Regions from separate parts of the Clostridium oceanicum genome, predicted to be linked through region 1. Evidence: a T-box and tRNA genes for the amino acid it is inferred to sense, from the RefSeq annotation. Region 1 holds a T-box; the other holds one or more tRNA genes.
The links. The T-box of region 1 lies ahead of ABDZ71_RS15570 (glycine--tRNA ligase). A T-box ahead of a tRNA ligase gene usually reads a tRNA of that ligase, here a tRNA-Gly.

Region 1 (3,428 bases):
ATAGCACCAGAACTTTATTTAAAAAGATTAATTGTTGGTGGATTTGAAAAAGTATATGAAATAGGTAAGAATTTCAGAAATGAAGGAATGGATGTAAGACATAATCCTGAATTTACTTCTATAGAATTATATGAAGCCTATGCAGATTATAATGACATGATGGAAATAACAGAAAACATGGTAGCTTATATTTGTGAAAAAGTATTAGGTACTACAAAAGTTCAGTACCAAGGAACAGAAATAGATTTTACTCCACCATGGAACAGAGTAACTATGGTAGATGCAGTTAAAAAATATTCTGGTGTAGATTTCAATGAAATAAAAACACATGAAGAAGCTAGGGAAGTAGCTAAAGAAAAAGGTGTAGAATTAAAGAAAGACTTAAAAGACTGCACAAAAGGTGATATATTAAATGCATTATTCGAAGAATATGCAGAAGAAAAACTTATCGAGCCAACTTTTATATGTGATTACCCTGTTGAAATATCACCATTAACTAAGAAAAAAAGAGGAAACGAAGAATTTACTGAAAGATTTGAAGGATTTGTATTTGGAAGAGAAGTATGTAATGCTTACTCAGAATTAAATGATCCTATAGTTCAAAGGGATAGATTTGTTCAACAACTTAAAGAAAGAGAACTAGGTGACGATGAAGCTTATATGATGGATGACGATTTCATAAATTCATTAGAAATAGGTATGCCACCAACAGGAGGACTTGGAATAGGTGTAGATAGACTTATAATGTTCTTAACAGATACTTATTCTATAAGAGACGTTATATTATTCCCAACTATGAAACCTCAGAATAATAAATAAATTTAAGAGTATAATATTATAATAATAATTAAATATAAGAATGCGATGATAAAGAGGAGTAATAATAAGTGTTTTTAGAGAAGTTGTGGTAGGTGAAAACAACTAATTACTTATTATGAAAGGCGCTTTTGAGTAATATTTTGTAAAAGTAGGGCTATTGCCAAAAAGGGTGGAACCGCGAATATTTTCGTCCCTTTAATGGCATAGCCCTTTTGTTATATATTTTTAAACATTTATATAAATTTTTAAAATACGAGGAGGAAATTTTATGGCTTTTGAAAAAACTATGGATAAGATAGGATCACTTTGCAAAAATAGAGGATTTATATTCCCAGGTTCACAAATATATGGAGGACTAGCAAACTCATGGGATTATGGTCCTTTAGGAGTAGAACTTAAAAATAACGTAAAAAAAGCTTGGTGGAGAAAATTTGTTCAAGAAATTCCACAAAACATAGGAATTGATGCAGGAATATTAATGAATAGAGAAGTATGGGTAGCTTCAGGCCATGTAGGAGGTTTTTCTGATCCTCTTATGGATTGTAAAGAATGTAAATCAAGATTTAGAGCGGATAAGTTAGTAGAAGAGCATATGACAGAGCAAGGAGTAGAAAAAGCAAGTGCAGATGGCTGGTCAAATGAAAAGTTAAAACAATATATAGATGATAATGGAATAGTTTGTCCTAAATGTGGAGAAAAGAATTTTACAGATATAAGACAGTTTAATCTTATGTTTAAAACTTTCCAAGGAGTAACAGATGATGCTAAATCAGAAATATATTTAAGACCAGAAACAGCTCAAGGTATATTTGTTAATTTTAAGAATGTCCAAAGATCTGCTAGAAAGAAAATACCTTTTGGTATAGCTCAAATAGGAAAATCTTTTAGAAATGAAATAACACCAGGTAACTTTACTTTTAGAACAAGAGAATTTGAACAAATGGAAGTAGAATTTTTCTGCAAACCAGGTACAGATTTAGAATGGTTTAAATACTGGAAAGACTATTGCTGGAATTTCTTATTAAATTTAAATATGACAAAAGAAAATATAAGATTTAGAGATCATAGTAAAGAAGAGTTATCTCATTATAGTAGTTGTACTTCTGACATTGAATTCTTATTCCCATTTGGATGGGGTGAACTATGGGGAGTAGCTGATAGAACAGATTATGATTTAAAACAACATTTAGAGCATTCAGGAGAGGATTTAAGATATTTAGACCCTACTACTAATGAAAGATATATCCCTTATTGTATAGAACCTTCATTAGGAGCAGATAGAGTTGTTTTAGCATTTTTAGCAGATGCATATGATGAAGAAGAATTAGAAAATGGTGACGTAAGAAAAGTACTTCATTTCCATCCAGCATTAGCACCATATAAAGCTGCTATATTACCATTAAGTAAGAAATTATCTGATAAAGCTTTAGATGTATATAAAAAGTTAAGTAAAAAATTCAATATTGATTATGATGAAGCTGGAAGTATAGGAAAAAGATATAGAAGAGAAGATGAAATTGGAACACCTTATTGTATAACTATAGACTTTGATACTTTAGAAGATGAATCAGTAACAATAAGAGATAGAGATACAATGGATCAAGTTAGAGTTAAGATAGATGAATTAGATAAATTCTTAGAAGAAAAAGTGGATTTCTAATTTAAAACACTATATAAAAATAGTACTTTAATGTAAATATAGTAAAACCCTATATAATAAACCTTTAAAAAGTTTATTATATAGGGTTTTTAAATTTTAATATAAAAAAATCAGGTGATATTTTTAAATCACCTGAGAATGAAATAGGGTTTAATCATGGGGATATGTTATATGTTTAAATAAAACTTGGGGAATTATATTAGATTCTTACGGCACGAAAAAAATTATACCACTTTTTATTTTAATTTTCAACAATATATGATATTTTTTTTAAGAAAAAATGATTAATATGTATTAAAGTTACTTTTCAGAAAAAAATTAATTATTTGATTATTATTACATTTTAAAATAATGTATAATAATCTATGTAATTTAGTTTGTAGTTAAAAAATATGTTATAAAATAAATATATCAAATACAAATATATTTTATTCTATTAAGATATTTATATATATTTTTAAAATGATATAATGTAGAGGGATTAGTTAATATATGATTTTAATATTTTAACCATATATAAATAAACTCAAGTATTATAAAATTGATAGATAAACATTATGTTTTTTACTATGGAGGTTTATAAATGAATAGAGATTTTAGTGAATTTAAAGAATATATAAAAGGTAAAAAGACAGCTGTTGTAGGTATAGGTGTAAGTAATAAGCCATTAATTCATTTTTTAGCTAAATTAGGAGCTAAGGTTAGCGGTTTTGATAAAAAAACTAAAGAAGATTTAGGAGAAACTTATAATGAATTAACTAACATAGGTGTTAAATTAGTTTTAGGAGAAAATTATTTAGATAACTTAAAAGGATACGATGTTATATTTAAAACTCCATCTATGAGAATGGATATACCAGAACTTTTAAGTGCAAAAGAGGAAGGGGCATATATAACTTCAGAAATGGAAGAGTTTATAAAATACTGCCCAGCAAAGGTTCTTGGAGTA
Region 2 (3,428 bases), on a different contig from region 1:
ATTGCAATTATCTATATTATGAATCCTAATTTTTTCAGGAACATTTGTAATAAGCCAACTTAAAAGCATATCATCTATACTTATACTTTCAATATATTTTACATCTTCTGTATCTAAGTAAATACTATAAGTTAAATCATTTCCTTCTTTATCTTTTAAAGTATACTTTCCTTCTTTATCTATCATTATATTTATCTCATCTATTTTGCTTTCTTCCATATCAACAAAATATTTTAATAGTTTTATAAATTCATTATATTCTTTTTCTACCATATATTTTTCTACAACTTTATCTATTATACTTTCTAAATCTCTACTTAGTTCTTTCATTCTAAATGTTATAAATCCATCTATATTTATTTCTTTTGTATCTCCAGCTATAATATTTCTTATTTTATATAACACATCATTTTTTTTATTAAAACAATAAATAGAACATCCTTCTAGTGCTCTTTCATCATCTCTAAGTACAATTAAACTTTTATCTCTAATCTTTGTTTTTTCTTGATTTTTCAAAAAGAAATAACTATCTGTTATAAATCTATCTATATATTTATCAAAAAAATCATCTAAAAGACATTTATATAAAAGCATAGCAATGCTTTTATTAAACTCTTCAAAAAAATGCTTTTCTAAATCATCTTTTTCAGAATAAAATTTAATGAAGTGAGTTTTATTTTCTATACTTTCAGATACTCCAACAACCATATCTTTACTTTTAAATTTTTCTCTTATATTATTTATTTCTTCAACTATAATCTGTTTATCATCATCATATATTAAAGTGAATAGTAACATATCTTCACTCCTTTCTTAAACTAGTATGTGTTTAAATATAATTCATATACTTTTAATTATTAAACAAATCTCGACATAAATTTTTATTATTGAAATTTATATATCTAGAATTTAATATATTAGTATAAGGCACATAAAAAGGAGATCTAACATATGAAATTTGCACTAGTAGATAGTAGAATATCTAATATAGAAAAAGAAAATCTAAAAAAATTTGGATTAGAAATAATTTGTTGTCCTACTTCTAATCTTTTATATGATGCAGTTTGTGGTCATCCGGATATGTTATTAAATATAATAGATAAAAACAGATTACTTTTACATAAAGATACAGATTCAAAATTTATAAATAAATTAAAAAAATTAAATTTTAAAGTTATCCTATCTAAAAATTCATTAAAAAATAAATATCCTAAAGATATAATTTTAAACGCTGTAAATACAAAAAAAATATTTATGCATAATTTAAAGTTTACAGATCCTACTTTACTAGATTTAGTAAAAAACAAAAACTTAATAAATATATCTCAAGGTTATTCAAAATGTTCTACGGCTATAGTTTCACCTAATGCAGTAATGACTAGCGATATAAAAATAGCTAAAATTTTAACTAAAAATAAATTTGATGTACTTCTATTACCTCCTGGTGATATTTTACTTCCAGGACTAGATTATGGGTTTATAGGCGGTTGTTGTGGACTTATAGATGAAAAAACTATTGCTTTTTATGGTAACTTAAAGTTTTATAAATACGGAAATGAAGTATTACAATTTTTAAATAAGCATAATGTTAAGCCTATATTTTTAAGAAATGATAAATTAATAGATAGAGGAAGTATTCTCTGTATTGAAAATAATCTATAATTTTCTAGAAAATAAATTTTAAAATTATAAATTTATAATTTTTCATATAAAAAAAGCATTCTAATTTTTAGAATGCTTTTTTTGGAGGCGCCACCCAGATTTGAACTGGGGATAAAGGCTTTGCAGGCCTCTGCCTTACCACTTGGCTATAGCGCCATATTGGAGCGGAAGACGAGATTCGAACTCGCGACGTTCACCTTGGCAAGGTGACGCTCTACCACTGAGCCACTCCCGCATTTTGGTGGCTTCAACTGGAATCGAACCAGTGACACGAGGATTTTCAGTCCTCTGCTCTACCGACTGAGCTATGAAGCCGTGTTGGCGACCCAGAAGGGGATCGAACCCTCGACCTCCGGCGTGACAGGCCGGCACTCTAACCAAACTGAGCCACTGGGCCATAAATGTGGTGGGCACAACAGGGCTCGAACCTGTGACCCCCTGCTTGTAAGGCAGATGCTCTCCCAGCTGAGCTATGCGCCCACACTTAACCAACGACAATAATATTATATTATATTTTGTAAATAATTTCAACAGTTTTTTTAAATTTGTTTTAATAGTTCTCCTATTTGTTGGTTGGTAAACTTATATTTTTTATCACAAAAATGACATTCTATCTCTTCATCTTTTCCTTCTTTATATATTTCATTTAATTGCTCTTTTCCTAAACTTATAAGGGCTTTCTCTACTCTTTCTTTAGAACAATTACATTCATATTTTGGTGTTAAAGTATCATCTAATATTTTTAAATCCATATCTTCAAATATGTATTCAATAATTTCTTCAATAGACATTCCTTTTAATATCATCTCAGTAATAGATGGTATCTCTTGTAATCTATAAGTTACTATATCTGCTAACATTTCATCTGATCCTGGAAGCATTTGTATTATAAATCCACCAGAACATTTTACAGATAAATCTTTATCTACTAAAACTCCTAACCCAACAGCTGAAGGTGTTTGTTCTGATACAGTATAATAATAAGCTATGTCATCTCCAATTTCTCCTGTATATATAGGAACTTGACCTACATAAGGTTCTTTTAGTCCCATATCTCTTATAACAGATAGATTACCTTGTTTACCTATTATTCCACCTACATCTAATTTACCTTTACTATTTGGCTCAAGATCTGCCTTAGGGTTTCCTATATAACCTTTTACACTAGCATTTGAATAAGATGTAACAACAACGTTTTTAGCTATTCCTCCCCCTGAAATTTGAAGAGTTAAAGTATCTTTTTCAGATTTTAAAGTTGAACCCATTAAAACTCCTGCGGTAACCATTCTTCCAAGAGCTGCTGATGCAGTAGGAGCACATTTATGTATTTTCACAGCTTCATTAACTGTTTCTGTAGTTATAGCTGCTATTATTCTAATTTGTCCTTCTTTTGCTAAAGCTTTTATTAATTTATCTTTCATATAAATACCACCTTAATTTCATATAATTATTTGTAACTACTTTGTCAGTACATATACTATTCTTTCAGTGTTTTCATCGATGTCTTTATCTATTTTATAATTATCAAATTCTTTTACTAATTTAAATCCTATGTTTTTTATTATTTCTTTTATTTCTTCATTTTTATAAGCTCTTTCTCTATGCTCTTCATCAAATCTTCTATATATATTGTTACTTTCCTTAACAAAAAAAGTAAGATACATATTAACTATATCATCTTCTAAATAGTTTTCCCAAACATAGGTTATATCCTCATCATCATAATTAAAAGAATTATTTCCTAGTATATTTGTAAGCTTATTATA

Region 2: it has a tRNA-Gly gene. The T-box ahead of ABDZ71_RS15570 (glycine--tRNA ligase) is inferred to sense a tRNA for this amino acid. The anticodon was not compared.

What each region holds. Positions count from the first base shown of each region.
Region 1 is NZ_BAAACG010000016.1:1,413-4,840, reverse strand. Features, by position in the region: gene lysS (lysine--tRNA ligase) at 1-819, shown strand, start outside; T-box leader at 856-1,017, shown strand; gene ABDZ71_RS15570 (glycine--tRNA ligase) at 1,088-2,479, shown strand; gene murD (UDP-N-acetylmuramoyl-L-alanine--D-glutamate ligase) at 3,063-3,428, shown strand, end outside.
Region 2 is NZ_BAAACG010000019.1:551,624-555,051, forward strand. Features, by position in the region: gene ytxC (putative sporulation protein YtxC) at 1-798, opposite strand, end outside; gene ABDZ71_RS19070 (DUF6873 family GME fold protein) at 952-1,662, shown strand; tRNA gene ABDZ71_RS19075 (tRNA-Cys) at 1,745-1,818, opposite strand; tRNA gene ABDZ71_RS19080 (tRNA-Gly) at 1,823-1,897, opposite strand; tRNA gene ABDZ71_RS19085 (tRNA-Phe) at 1,902-1,977, opposite strand; tRNA gene ABDZ71_RS19090 (tRNA-Asp) at 1,982-2,059, opposite strand; tRNA gene ABDZ71_RS19095 (tRNA-Val) at 2,067-2,142, opposite strand; gene hslO (Hsp33 family molecular chaperone HslO) at 2,202-3,083, opposite strand; gene ABDZ71_RS19105 (class I SAM-dependent DNA methyltransferase) at 3,120-3,428, opposite strand, start outside.